DNA from 2 places in the Comamonas antarctica genome. Region 2 is predicted to be linked to the other one. Evidence: predicted binding sites of a transcription regulator. Region 2 holds the regulator's gene; the other holds the start of a gene.
What was found. The regulator HrcA, encoded in region 2, represses chaperone genes, less so after heat shock. The targets are predictions, from matches to a motif close to TTAGCACTCNNNNNNNNNGAGTGCTAA.

Region 1: the regulator HrcA is predicted to act here: its motif matches at 2,195-2,221, upstream of groES (co-chaperone GroES).

What each region holds. Positions count from the first base shown of each region.
Region 1 covers NZ_CP054840.1:3,486,237-3,493,695, reverse strand. Annotated here, with positions in the region: gene pgi (glucose-6-phosphate isomerase) at 1-12, shown strand, start outside; gene groL (chaperonin GroEL) at 123-1,778, opposite strand; gene groES (co-chaperone GroES) at 1,824-2,114, opposite strand; gene HUK68_RS16195 (DUF3772 domain-containing protein) at 2,326-4,737, opposite strand; gene HUK68_RS16190 (YbaN family protein) at 4,875-5,303, opposite strand; gene HUK68_RS16185 (TonB-dependent receptor) at 5,652-7,459, shown strand, end outside.
Region 2 covers NZ_CP054840.1:3,328,945-3,336,403, forward strand. Annotated here, with positions in the region: gene serA (phosphoglycerate dehydrogenase) at 1-1,094, shown strand, start outside; tRNA gene HUK68_RS15385 (tRNA-Ile) at 1,168-1,246, opposite strand; gene hrcA (heat-inducible transcriptional repressor HrcA) at 1,304-2,305, opposite strand; gene HUK68_RS15395 (NAD kinase) at 2,334-3,233, shown strand; gene recN (DNA repair protein RecN) at 3,236-4,900, shown strand; gene rapZ (RNase adapter RapZ) at 4,904-5,785, shown strand; gene mutY (A/G-specific adenine glycosylase) at 5,804-6,850, opposite strand; gene HUK68_RS15415 (dynamin family protein) at 6,853-7,459, opposite strand, start outside.

The sequences.
Region 1 (7,459 bases), 160 kb from region 2:
GATCTGCCTTAGCGCCGCCTTGCTGCGCACATGAAAAAACCCGCAGGCCTTTCGGTCTGCGGGTTTTTTCTGGCTGAGGCTGGCAGGCCTTGCGGCCTGCGGGACAGCGGGGACCTGGGCAATTACATGCCCATGCCGCCCATGCCACCCATGCCGCCCATGCCGCCACCCATGCCGCCCATGTCGGGCGCTGCGTCGGCCTTGGGAGCGTCGGCAATCATGCACTCGGTGGTCAGCAGCAGGGCTGCGACGGAAGCGGCGTTCTGCAGCGCAGTGCGTGTGACCTTCGTGGGATCCAGGATACCCATTTCAATCATGTCGCCGTAGGTGTCGTTGGCGGCGTTGAAGCCGAAGTTGCCCTGGCCCTTGAGCACGGCATCGACCACGACCGACGGTTCGCCACCGGCGTTCGACACGATTTCGCGCAGGGGCGCTTCGACAGCCTTCAGGATCAGCTTGATGCCGGCGTCCTGGTCGGCGTTGTCGCCGGTCAGTTGGCCCACAGCCTGCTTGGCGCGCAGCAGTGCCACGCCGCCGCCGGCCACGATGCCTTCTTCCACAGCGGCACGGGTAGCGTGCAGTGCGTCTTCGACACGTGCCTTCTTTTCCTTCATTTCGACTTCGGTGGCAGCGCCGACCTTGATCACGGCAACGCCGCCGGCCAGCTTGGCCACGCGCTCTTGCAGCTTTTCACGGTCGTAGTCCGAAGTGGCTTCTTCGATCTGGATACGGATCTGCTTGACGCGGGCTTCGATTTCAGCAGCCTGGCCAGCACCGTCGATGATGATGGTGTTTTCCTTGCCGATTTCAACGCGCTGCGCCTGGCCCAGGTCTTCCAGCGTGACCTTGTCCAGGGTCAGGCCGACTTCTTCGGCAATGACCTTGCCGCCCGTCAGGATGGCGATGTCTTCCAGCATGGCCTTGCGGCGGTCGCCGAAGCCAGGTGCCTTGACAGCCACGACCTTCAGGATGCCGCGGATGGTGTTGACCACCAGGGTCGCGAGGGCTTCGCCTTCGACGTCTTCGGCAATGATCAGCAGGGGACGGCCAGCCTTGGCGACTTGCTCCAGCGTGGGCAGCAGGTCACGGATGTTGCTGATCTTCTTGTCGAACAGCAGCACGAAGGGGTTGTCCAGGATGGCCGATTGCTTTTCCTGGTTGTTGATGAAGTAGGGCGACAGGTAGCCGCGGTCGAATTGCATGCCTTCGACGACTTCGAGTTCGTTGTCCAGGCTCTTGCCTTCTTCAACGGTGATCACGCCTTCCTTGCCGACCTTGTCCATTGCGTTGGCAATGATCTGGCCCACGGACTCGTCGGAGTTCGCGGAGATCGAGCCGACCTGGGCGATTTCCTTGGAAGTCGTCGTGGCCTTGGATTGCGACTTGAGCTGCTCGACCAGAACGGCCACGGCCTTGTCGATACCGCGCTTCAGGTCCATGGGGTTCAGGCCGGCGGCAACGTACTTCGAGCCTTCGCGCACGATGGCTTGCGCCAGCACGGTGGCGGTCGTGGTGCCGTCACCGGCGATGTCGTTGGTCTTGGAAGCCACTTCCTTCACGAGCTGGGCGCCCATGTTCTGCAGCTTGTCCTTGAGTTCGACTTCCTTGGCCACGGACACACCGTCCTTGGTCACGGTGGGGGCGCCGAACGAGCGCTCGAGCACCACGTTGCGGCCCTTGGGGCCCAGGGTCACCTTGACCGCGTTGGCCAGGATGTTCACGCCTTCAACCATGCGGGCGCGTGCTTCGCCACCGAAAACTACGTCTTTAGCTGCCATTTTGATTCTCCGAATTCGTTAACAGGAATGCTGGGAAGAGAAGATTTACTTCTCGACGACTGCGAACAGGTCGTCTTCCTTCATCACCAGCAGTTCGTCGCCATCGACCTTGACGGTCTGGCCGCTGTACTTGCCGAACAGAACGCGGTCGCCGACCTTGACGTTCAGGGCGATCAGTTCGCCCTTGTCGTTCTTCTTGCCCGGGCCGACGGCCAGGATCTCGCCCTGATCGGGCTTTTCGGCAGCGTTGTCGGGGATATAGATGCCCGAAGCAGTCTTGGTTTCGTTTTCCAGGCGCTTGACGATCACGCGATCGTGCAGAGGACGAAGTTGCATAACATCTCCAAATACATCAACAGGTTGAAACAACACTGCCAAGCCGGAGCTCGGCAGGAAATCATGGGGAACCGTTGCTGTTAGCACTCGGTCCCGCTGAGTGCTAATCATAAGGGGGTTTTTCGCAGTTTCAAGTGTTTTGCGCAAAGAGCCTGGGACTGGATGGGACAGCGGCCTATTGACCATCCGCGCCCTTCCTGCAAGACCAGGCTCAAGCCGCCCCCGGTGCCGGCGGCGGGCTGGCCATCATCATGGTCGGAACGGCCAGCGGCAGGCCGGCGGTCTTGAAGTCATCCAATATCGTGAACAGCAGGTCGCTGCGCACGCCGCTGGCCAGGCGCGGGCTGGAGACATAGGCAATGGCCTGGAAGATCAGGCTGCCGTTCTCTATGCCCTCGAGGCTCAGCGACGGCTCCGGCGTTTCCAGCACGCCGGGATGCGCACGGCACGCGGCCAGCATGAGTTCGCGCACCTGCTTGGCATCGGTCGACAGCGGCAGCGGCAGGCGGATCAGCACGCGGCCCTCGGCGGCGGTCAGCGTCATGTTGCGCACCGTCTTGGTGATGAACTCGGAGTTCGGCACGATGACGGTGGAGCGGTCGCCAAGCTGGATCTCGGTGGCGCGCACGTTGATGCGCTTGATGTCGCCTTCGGTCGTGCCCAGCACCACCCAGTCGCCGACCTTGACGGGCCGCTCGGCCAGCAGGATCAGCCCGGAAATGAAGTTCTGCACGATGGCCTGCAGGCCGAAGCCGATACCCACCGACAGGGCGCTGGCGATCCAGGCGATGCGGTTGATGCCTATGCCCATGGCCGACAGCCCGGCCGCGACCACCAGCACGATGCCCACGTAGTTGAGCAGCGTGGCCAGCGAGCTCTGCATGCCCGGCTCCATGGTGGTGGTGGGCAGGTAGCGTTCGCGCAGCCAGTTGCGGAACACGCGCAGGGCGACGAAACCGCCCACCAGCACCGCCAGCGCGCTGAAGATCGCCGCGGGCTTGATCTGGAATTCGCCGATGGTGAGGCCGGCGCTGATGCGGTCGGTCTGCTGCAGCACCTCCTCGGGCCGCGTGCCCAGCTGCGCGCCCAGCGCGATCAGCATGTAGAGGAACAGCAGCACGCGCGCCAGCGCCGACAGCACCACGGCCGCCTGGTCCAGCGTGGACGGCGCGAAGCCGAAGCTCTTTTGCAGGCGCTGGCCGAAGTCGCCGCGCGAGGAAACCAGCGCCATGAACAGGTCGTCGGCAAACTTGAACAGCACGTAGAAGCTCAGGCCGACGAGGCCGGTCCAGGCCAGCTGCATGGCCACCACGCTGGCCACGCTGATATAGCCGATGACCACCAGCAGCACCACGCCCACCAGCGACAGCGTGACCACCGTCAGCACCAGGCCCTCCCACAGCGGACGCGGCGCAGGCGGCTCTGCCGGGTCGCCGGGCTGCGGCTGGTTCAGGCGCGTGAGCATCGCGGCCATCAGCAGCACCAGCGCCAGCGCGGTGATGCCCTGGCACACGCGCAGCGCGGGCAGGCTGAGCTCGGAGATGGCGGCGACCTGCATGGGCACCCAGACCAGCACGCCGACCAGCGCCACCAGCCAGGGATAGGGCCGCAGCCGCAGCGCCAGCGCATCGGACAGCGGCGCCAGCCGCCATGAGGGCCGGGCATTGGCCAGCAGCGCGCGGCCCAGGCTGGTCACGAAGACGATGTACAGCACCGATTCGTCGACCAGCGCCACGAGCTTGCTCGACTGCGGGCCGAAGTCGGCGTGCGCGCGCAGCGTCTGCAAAAAGCCCTGCAGCGCCAGCGCCACCACGGCCATGTTGACGGCGACGATGGCAATGACCAGCAAGGAGCGCCGCAGCCGCCCGCCGGGCAGCACGCGCTGCGCCAGGCGCGCCAGGCCGCGTTCGGCCAGCAGGTCGCCGACGGTGACCGCCAGCAGCGCCAGCACCAGCGCCAGCAGCACCGGGCCGCGGTGGCCGGGCACGGCCAGGCGCGCGGCCGCATCCTGCATTTCTTCGGCCATGGGCGCGAGCCGCGCACGATCGTCCGGCCAGGACTGACCCAGTTCGCGCCAGAATGCCGCGCTCAGCGGCGACGGTGCGCGGTCGGTGAGCTGCGCCTGCAGCTGGTCGCGTTCGCGCGTGCGCAGCGCCTCGCTGCGCTGCTTCGCATCGACCACGATCAGCCGGGCCAGGCGGATTTCCGCATCCACCGCATTGCGGTCGCGGATCAGCGTCTGGCGCTGGCGCTTGATGTCGGCGTCTTCGCTGGTGCCGGGCGCCGGGGCCGCGCCCAGTTCGCCCAGCCGCGCATTCAGGTCGTTGAGCTCGCCGGTGCGCGCATCGATGATGCGGTTGGCGCCGGCGTTCAGCGCGGCATAGCTGGACTGCAGCGCGCGCACGGCGTCATTTCCCTCGGCCGTCGCGGGCAGCGCGTCAAGCTGGCGGCGCAGCGACTCGACGTCGGGCAGCGGCTCCTCGGCGGCAGGCGCCGTGGCCGGGGTCTGTGTGCCAGTTGCAGCGGGCGCCGGTGCCGCGGCGGCAGGCGCCGCCTGGACGGCGGGCAGTGCGAGGCAGCACAGGAAGGCAAGGGCAAGGGTGCAGCGTTGGATCCAGCTCATCCGCAGCATCATAGGAGGCAGATGGGGTGCGTGATGGCTGAGCGGGGTGGCAGGCGGGACCTATTCCCTGATATCAACACGGGCATCTGGACAGGCCCGGTCGCGGGCCGGCACGCCGATGCGTTCCCGCCGCGCTTTCATGCCTCCGGGTCTGGCGCGGGTTCGGGCCGCAGCCAGAGCCAAGCCAGCACGCAAGCCATGCTCGCCAGCGCCAGCCCCGCCAGCCAGGGCCGGGTGCTGACAAAGACGATCAAGGCGCTGCTGGCGGCCATGCTCAGCGTCGCCATCCATTTGACGCGCCGGCTCACGCGTCCGCCATCATCCCAGTTGCGCAGCATAGGACCGAAGCTCGCATGCGCATAGAGCCAGGCATGCATGCGCGGCGAACTGCGCATCGCAGCCCAGGCCGCCATCAGGATGAACACCGTGGTCGGCATGCCCGGGACCACGGCGCCGATCATGCCCAGCAGCACGCACAGCGCGGAAAACGCCATCAGCAGGCAGCGCACGGGCCACGAGGGAACGCGATAGCCGGGGCGCACCGGTGTGGGAGTCGGGTCGGTCATGGTCAGGAAGCAGGAGGCCGCAGCACATTCCAGGCAACATCGCCGCTGCGGTGGCCAATCAGGTTCAATATATTCGCCAGCACCGATATTGTCCTGATTCTGCGTGCGCCGGGCCGTGAAAACGCCAACGGCCTACAAGCCGCTGGCTCTGCAGGCGCAGTGCACCGGCGGTCGCCGGGTCTTGTCGGGCCACATCGGGCCTCTCACTGAAAACCGGTAGATAACTTCATCGGCTGAAGCAAAAGTCAATAGCCAGCCGCAGACACCGTGCACAGTAAGGTTGCTTGTTACAGAAAGCAAATCAACCAATTATAAAATTTAACGCGAATCGTTTCCAATACCATTTCCATGAAAAAACCCTCGTTTGTCCTGCGCCCGACCGTTGGCGCCATTGCCCTGTGGGCGGTCGCCGCTGCTGCCAATGCCCAGACTGCCGCGCCCACGATGGAGACCGTGACCGTCGAAGCCAGCGCCGATGCATCTTCCGAAGGCCTGGCCAAACCGTTTGCGGGTGGACAGGTCGCGCGCGGCGGACGCGTGGGCCTGCTGGGCCAGCAGGACATCATGGACACGCCGTTCAACCAGACCAGCTATACCAGCACGCTGATCCGCGACCAGCAGGCCAAGAGCGTGGGCGAAGTGCTGCTCAATGATCCGTCGGTGCGCGGCGCGCGCGGTTTCGGCAACTTCCAGGAACTCTATGTGCTGCGCGGCCAGCCCATGTATTCGGACGACCTGGCCTACAACGGCCTTTACGGCCTGCTGCCGCGCCAGTATGTGGCGTCGGAATTCTTCGAGCGCGTCGAGGTGCTGCATGGCGCGAGCGCGTTTCTCAACGGCGCGGCCCCGGGCGGCAGCAACCTCGGCGGTTCGATCAATCTGATGCCAAAGCGCGCGGGCAACGAGCCTTTGAGCCGGGTCGATCTGGGCGTGCAGTCGGGCGGTCAGGGGTCTGCCGCGGTAGACCTGTCGCGCCGTTTCGGCCCGGACAACAACACTGGCGTGCGCCTCAACGCCGTGCGCCGCGATGGCGGCACCGCCATTGACGGCGAAGACCGCAGCCTGACGGCGTTGGGCCTCGGCCTGGACTGGCGCAGCCGCGATGTACGCGTGTCGGCCGACCTCGGCTACCAGAAGGACAAGCTCAAGGCCGCGCGCCCCAGCGTCACGCCAACGACCTTCATCCCTGCCGTACCCGACAACAAGACCAATTACGCCCAGCCCTGGACCTATTCCAATGCGGAAGACGTGTTTGCCACCGCGCGTGCCGAATGGGATCTGAACGACCAGATCACGGCCTGGGCCGCAGGCGGCCTCAAGCGTGGCAAGGAAGACAACTCGCTGACCACTCCGACGGTGCGCGATCCTTCGGGCGCCGCTACCACGACGCGTTTCGACACCAAGCGTGAGGACGACACGGCAACCGGTGAAATCGGCCTGCGTGGACGTTTCGTCACGGGTGCTGTCAAGCATCAGGTCGTGGCTTCGGCCTCGTGGTTCCGCCATGAGGAGCGCAATGCCTGGTCGTACAACTTCACCCAGGTGCCGATCAATATCTACAACCCCGTGGGATCGCCACCGCTGCCCAACACGACGGTCAGCCCGAACATGAACAATCCGCTGCGTTCAGCGGTGGACAACCTGCAAAGCTATGCGCTGGCCGATACGCTGTCGTTCTATGACGACCGCGTGCTGCTGACGCTGGGCCTGCGCCACCAGACCATCGAGCAGACGAGCTACAGCAATGCCACCGATCTGGAAACCGGCAGCTACAAGAAGTCGGCCACCACGCCGGTAGCCGGCCTGGTGTTCAAGGCCACGCCCGAAGTGTCGCTCTATGCGAACTATGTCGAAGGCCTGATCAAGGGTGATGTCGCCCCTGCCACGGCCGGCGGCCTGCCCGTGACCAATGCCGGCGAAGTGTTCTCGCCCTACAAGGCCAAGCAGAAGGAAGTCGGCGTGAAGTGGCAGCAGGGCGGCCTGGGTGCGACTGCCGCGCTCTACACGGTCGACAAGCCGGTCAGCTATGTGCAGAACAACGTCTATGGCCAGTTCGGCACCCAGCGCTACCGCGGCCTGGAGCTGAGCCTCTATGGCGAGGCCGTCAAGGGCCTGCGCCTGCTGGGCGGCATGAGCTTCACGGATGCCAAGTACCA
Region 2 (7,459 bases):
AGCTGCTGCGCAAGATCGCCGACGTGCATTTCGTCGGCATCCGCTCGCGCACGCAACTGACCGAAGAAGTTTTCCAGGCCGCGCAGAAGCTGGTGGCCGTGGGGTGCTTTTGCATCGGCACCAATCAGGTCGACCTCAATGCCGCGCGCCAGCGCGGCGTGGTGGTGTTCAACGCGCCCTATTCCAATACCCGCTCGGTGGCCGAGCTGGTGCTGGGCGAAGCCATCCTGCTGCTGCGCGGCATTCCGGCCAAGAACGCCGCTGCGCACCGCGGCGGCTGGCTCAAGACCGCGGACAACTCCTATGAGATCCGCGGCAAGACGCTGGGCATCGTCGGCCACGGCTCGATCGGCAGCCAGCTGTCGGTGCTGGCCGAAGGCCTGGGCATGCAGGTCGTGTTCCACGACATCGTCACCAAGCTGCCGCTGGGCAATGCGCGCCAGGCGGCTTCGCTGCACGAACTGCTGTCGGTGAGCGACATCGTGACGCTGCACGTGCCCGAGCTGCCTTCGACGCAGTGGATGATCGGCGCCGCCGAGCTCGCCGCGATGAAGCCCGGCGCGATCCTGATCAACGCCTCGCGCGGCACCGTGGTCGAGATCGACGCGCTCGCCGATGCGCTCAAGTCGGGCCGCCTGCTCGGCGCCGCGCTGGACGTGTTCCCGGTCGAGCCGCGCACCAACAAGGACGAGTTCATCTCGCCGCTGCGCGGCCTGGACAACGTCATCCTGACCCCGCACATCGGCGGCTCGACGATGGAGGCACAGGCCAATATCGGCCTCGAAGTCGCCGAGAAGCTCGTGAAGTACAGCGACAACGGCACCACCACCTCGGCCGTGAACTTCCCCGAAGTCGCGCTGCCGGCCCACCCCGGGCAAAAGCGCATCCTGCACGTGCACCACAACGCGCCCGGCGTGCTGTCGGCCATCAACCAGATCTTCGCCCAGCATGGCATCAACATCGCGGGCCAGTACCTGCGCACCGATGAAGGCCTGGGCTATGTGGTGATGGACATCGATGCCGGCACCGTGGACCTGCCGATGGCGCAGCTGCTGGACATCCCGGGCACGATCCGCTGCCGCGTGCTGTTCTGAGCGGCCCGCAACGGCGGCATCGCGCCGCCGGCACATGAAAAAAGCCAACCCCTGAAGGTTGGCTTTTTCAATCTGGTGGGCCTCCCGTGAGTCGAACACGGCACCAACGGATTATGAGTCCGCTGCTCTAACCAAGCATGAGCTAGAGGCCCGAAAACGCGCTGCCTGGCACGCCTGGGGCGCGCTGGCAAAACCTGGCTATTGTAAGCCTATCGCCGATGGCTCAAGGCGTTGGTCACGAGCTTCGACGTGATGTCGACGATCTGGATCATCCGGTCGTAATGCATGCGCGTCGGCCCGATCACGCCCAGCGTGCCGACGATCTTGCCGTCGACTTCATAGGGTGCGCTCACCACCGACAGCTCCTCGAAGGGCACGACATGGCTTTCGCCACCGATGTAGATGCGCACGCCTTCGGCCTGGCTCGAGATGTCGAGCAGGCGCAGGATCTGCGTCTTCTGCTCGAACAGGTCGAAGGCGCGCCGCAAATGGTCCATGTCGCTGGAGAAATCGCTCACCGCCAGCAGGTTGCGCTCGCCCGCGATCACGACATCGGCCTCGTCGCTCTGGTTCTCGCTGCCGACGTTGACCGCCGCCTGCATCAGCGCCGCGACTTCGCCGCGCAGCCGCTCGACCTCGCCCTTGAGGCGTTCGCGCACCTGCTCCATGGCCAGGCCGGCGTAGTTGGCGTTGAGGAAGTTGGCCGCCTCGACCAGTTGCGAGGCGTTGTAGTCGACCTCGGTGAAGATCACGCGGTTCTGCACGTCGCCATCGGGCGACACGATGATGACCAGGAAGCGCTTCTCGGACAGCCGCACGAACTCGATCTGGCGGAACACCGAACTGCGCTTGGGCACCATGACCACGCCGACGAACTGCGACAGGTTCGACAGCAGATGCGCGGCGTTGGCGATGACCTTCTGCGGCTGCTCGGCCGGCAACGCGGGCGCCTGCAGGCCGTCGCGCTGCACCGTCAACATGGTGTCGACGAACAGGCGGTAGCCCTTGGCGGTGGGAATGCGGCCCGCGGAAGTGTGCGGGCTGACGATCAACCCCAGCTCTTCGAGGTCGGACATCACGTTGCGTATGGTTGCAGGCGACAATTCAAGGCCCGAGGCACGCGAAAGCGTGCGTGAACCTATGGGCTGGCCGTCGGCGATATAGCGTTCGACCAGCGCTTTGAGTAACAACTTGGCACGGTCATCGAGCATGTAGTGATTTTAATGATGTAATTTCAAAATGACGTCTAAGTTCCGCCGAGTCGCGCTGATAGGGAAATACCAGTCGCCCTCCTCCACCAGCGCCAGCCCCGACAGTGTCCGCCAAGCCCTCCAGGATATCGCCAGCTTCGTCACCCGCCAGGGCTGCGAAGTCATCGTCGATGCCGATTCGGCCGCAAATGCCGGTATTGAGGGCTATCGCGCCATGGATGTCGATGGTCTGGGTGCGCATTGCGACCTGGGCTTGGTGGTCGGCGGCGACGGCACCATGCTGGGCATCAGCCGCCACCTCGCGCGCTACGGCACGCCGCTGATCGGCATCAACCAGGGACGCCTGGGCTTCGTCACGGATATTCCGCTCGAAGATTACCAGACCACCCTCACGCCCATGCTGCAAGGGGAATACGAGGAGGACCTGCGGCCGATGATCCGCGCGCGCGTGATGCGCGGCGAGCAGCTGGTGTTCGAGGCCCTGGCCATGAACGATGTAGTGGTCAACCGCGGCGGCACCTCGGGCATGGTCGAGCTGCGCGTCGAGGTCGGAGGCCATTTCGTCGCCAACCAGCGCGCCGACGGCCTGATCATCGCCACGCCCACGGGCTCGACGGCCTATGCGCTGTCGGTGGGCGGGCCCATGGTGCACCCGTCGATTCCCGGCTGGGTCATGGCGCCGATCGCACCGCATACCTTCTCCAACCGCCCCATCGTGCTATCCGATGCCACCGAGGTCGCGATCGAAGTCGTCGGCGGGCGCGATGTCAGCGCCAATTTCGACATGCAGTCGCTGGCTTCGCTGCTGCACGGCGACCGCATCCTGGTGACCAAGGCCGAGCATTCGGTGCGCTTCCTGCATCCCAAGGGCTGGAATTACTTCGCCACGCTGCGCAAAAAGCTCTTCTGGAACGAGGGAGGCAACTGAACATGGGGCTCAAACGCATTGCGCTGCGCGATTTCGTCATCGTCCAGGCGCTCGACCTGGACCTGCACGGCGGCTTCACGGCGCTGACCGGCGAGACCGGCGCGGGCAAATCGATCCTGATCGACGCGGTGCAGCTGGCACTGGGCGCGCGCGCCGATGCGGGCGTGGTGCGCGAGGGCGCGCCGCAGGCCGACATCTGCGCCGAGTTCGAATGCCCGGCGCGGCTCAAACCCTGGCTGGAGCAAGGCGGTTTCGCGCTCGAAGACACGCTGCTGCTGCGGCGCGTGATCGACGCCCAGGGGCGCAGCCGGGCCTGGATCAATGGCGCGCCGGCCACGGCCACCCAGCTGCGCAGCGTGGGCGAGCAGCTGCTCGACATCCACGGCCAGCATGCCTGGCAAAGCCTCACCCGCCCCGATGCGGCGCGCGAGCTGCTCGATGCCTATGCGGGCTTGCAGACCCAGCCGCTGCGTCAGCTCTGGGGCGTCTGGCGCAATGCGCGCCAGGCGCTGGAGCACGCGCTGGCCGCGCAAGACAGCCTGCAGCGCGAACGCGAGCGGCTGCAGTGGCAGATCAGCGAGGTCGAGAAGCTCGACCCGGGCGAGGACGAATGGGAAGAACTCAATGCCCAGCACACGCGGCTGTCGCATGCCCAGGCGCTGCTCGACACGGCGCAAAGCGCGCTGTTTGCCATCGAGGACGATGAAGCCGGCGGCCTCACGGCGCTGACGCGCGCGCATGGCGAGCTCGAGGAGCAGGAGCATCTCGATCCCGAATTCAAGGCGATCGCCGAAGTGCTGGCCTCGGGCCTGGCGCAGATCGGCGATGCGCGCCATTCGCTGCAGACCTACCTGCGCCGCACCGAACTCGACCCCGAACGCCTGGCCGAACTCGACGCCCGGCTGTCGCTGTGGATGCAGTTCGCGCGCCGCTACAAGCGCCAGCCGGCCGAGCTGCCGCAACTGTTCGCGGGCTGGCAGCAGGAGTTGCGCCAGCTCGATGCCTCGGTCGATGTCGACGGCCTGCGCGCCCAGGCCGAAGCCGCCCAGGCGCAGTACGAACAAGCCGCGCGTGCGCTGTCGCAGCAGCGCGCCAAGGCCGCGCCCAAGCTGTCGCGCGCCATCACTCAAGCCATGCAGGGCCTGGGCATGCAGGGCGGGCGCTTCGAAGTGGCGCAGACGGCGGCGGATGAACCCGGCCCGCATGGCATCGACGCCATGGCGTTTCTCGTCGCCGGCCACCCCGGCGCGACGCCGAAGCCGATCGGCAAGGTGGCCTCGGGCGGCGAGCTGTCGCGCATCTCGCTGGCCATCGCCGTCACGACCAGCGAACTCGGCGAAGCCTCGACGCTGATCTTCGACGAGGTGGATTCGGGCGTCGGCGGCGCCGTGGCCGAGACCGTGGGCCGGCTGATGCACAAGCTGGGCCAGGACCGCCAGGTGCTGGCCGTGACGCACCTGCCCCAGGTCGCGGCCTGCGCCGACCACCACCTGGTGGTGGCCAAGCGCCGCGACAAGCAGGCCACCACCAGCACCGTCACGGCGCTGGCCCAGGACACGCGCGTCGCGGAGGTGGCGCGCATGCTCGGTGGCGAGCGCCTGTCCGAAACCACCATGGCACACGCGCGCGAAATGCTCCAGCAGGCGGTGCCGGCACGCAAGGGTTGACGCATGGCACTCGAGATCGTTTTGGTCACCGGCATGTCCGGCTCCGGCAAATCCGTCGCGCTGCACGCGCTCGAAGACGCGGGCTACTACTGCGTCGACAACCTGCCGCCCGAACTGCTGTCATCGTTTGTCGCGCTCGAGCACACGCACCATGGCAACCGCGTGGCAATTGCCATCGATGCGCGCAGCGCCACCGGCCTGCCCAGCCTGCCGGCGCAACTGGCCTTGCTGCGCAGCGAGGGCGTGGTGGTGCAGTCGCTGTTTCTCGATGCCAACACCGCCACGCTGGCGCGGCGCTTTTCCGAAACCCGCCGCCGCCATCCGCTGTCCAGCGACGAGCTGCAGCAGGGCCGGCAGGCGCTGATGCAGACCATCGAGTGGGAGCGCGAACTGCTGGCCGGCCTGCGCGAGCAATCGGAAGTCATAGACACCAGCAGCCTGCGGCCGTCGCAGCTGCAGAGCTATGTGAAGAGCCTGCTGACCCTGCCGCTGGGGCAGATGACGCTGGTGTTCCAGTCGTTCGGCTTCAAGCACGGCATTCCCGCGGACTGCGACTACCTGTTCGATGTGCGCATGCTGCCCAACCCCTACTACGACCGGGAACTGCGGCCGTTTTCGGGCAAGGATGCACCGGTGCAGGCCTTTTTGCGCCAGCAGCCCGAGGTGCTGGAGATGCAGCGCCAGATCGCGCAGTTCTTCGAACACTGGCTGCCGCTGCTGGAGCAGAACCACCGCAGCTATGTCACGGTGGCCGTAGGCTGCACCGGCGGCCAGCACCGCTCGGTCTACCTGGTGGAGCAGCTGGCCACCCACTTCGCCAAGGACTGGCCGACCTTGACGCGGCACCGCGAGCTGGATGCGCGGACGGCGGCTGCGGAGATCTGAATTCCAGGGGGCAGACCCCTACCCTTCGCGCTCCAGCAGCTTCCTCACCGGCGCCGGCAATCCCATTTCCGTCCACTGCGCCCGCGTATACCAGTCGTCCGCCGACGGCTCGGCCGCCTCGACGCGCGCAATCACCGGGTGCAGGTGCAGGTCGCGGTGCGTGAGCACATGCAGGAAGGCATCGTGGTGCTCCAGCGGCACGCCGGGCCAGCGGGCCTGCACCACGGCTTCGAGCGCGGCCGCATCCTCGAACACCGGCGGACTGTAGAGCCCGGCCCAGATGCCGGTCGACGGGCGCTTGCCCAGGCGGATGCGCCCCGCGCTGTCTTGCGCGATCAGCAGCCACCAGGCCTGGGAACTGCGCTTGAGCTTGCGCGTGCGCACCGGATAGTGCTCGGGGTTGCCGGCGCGCGCCGCGCGGCATTGGCTGTGCAGCGGGCACAGCAGGCAGGACGGATTGCGCGGCAGGCACAGGCTCGCGCCCAGGTCCATCATGCCCTGGGTGTAACGCGGCATCGCGTCGTGCAGATCGAGTTCGCGCGGATCGGGGCACAGCGCCGTCGCCTGGTCCCAGAGATCACGCTCGTTGCGCGCCACGGCCAGGTCGGCATCGAAGGCCAGTACGCGCGTGAGCACGCGCCGCACATTGGCGTCGAGAATCGGCACGCGCTCGGAAAAGCAGAACGCCGCAATCGCGCCCGCGGTCGAGCGGCCAATGCCCGGCAGCGTCGCGAGCTGCTCGGCGGTTTCGGGAAAGCGCCCGCCGTGCAGTTGCATCACCGCCTGCGCGCACTTGTGCAGGTTGCGCGCGCGGCTGTAGTAGCCCAGTCCGCTCCAGAGCGCGAGCACCGCGTCCTCGGGCGCGGCCGCGAGGCTGGCCACATCGGGAAACTGTGCCAGGAAACGCGGGTAGTAGCCCAGCACCGTGGCCACCTGGGTCTGCTGCAGCATGATTTCGGACAGCCAGACGCGGTACGGGTCGCGCGTCTGTTGCCAGGGCAGATGGTTGCGGCCATGCGTGGCCTGCCACTGCACGACGGCGGCGGCGATGGAGGAAGTCGTCAAGATCAGAGTACCGGAGTGGGGTCGTGGGCTGCGGGCGCGGGCTGCGGCGCGGGCGGCGCCAGCAGCTGCGCGCAAAGTTGCGCCAGCTGTTGTTGCAAGGCCGTGAGGTGCCGCTCGGCGGCGTCCAGTTCGGCAATGCGCTCGACCAGGCTGCTGGCCGCCTGCTGGATACGGTCCACGGCCTCGATGCGGCGCGTGAAGCTGCGTTTGCGTTCCGCCCATTGTGCATCGAGTTGCGCCAGGGCCGCATGGCTCCACAGGGTGACCTCCTGGCCCGCACTGGCAAACACGGCCGTCAGGCGCTCGGCCAGCGCGCGCGTCAGGCGCTGCGAATGCCCGGCCTGCGCGAGCCGCAGCGCGTGGCCCAGGCCCAGGTAATGCAGGTAGCCGCGCTCGATCTGCGCGACGTCGCGCGCCAGGCTCTGCACGTTCCAGGCCGCCGAGGCTTGCAGCGAGAAGCCGAATTCGGCATTCAGCGCACGGAACGACGCCGCCACCATCTGCTGCAGTTCGCCCGCCTCGGTCAGCCATCGTTCGACCGTGCCGTGCAGCTGTTCGAAGGCCGTCGCATAGGCCTGGCGCGCGCCCAGCTTCAGCCCGCGGCGCGCC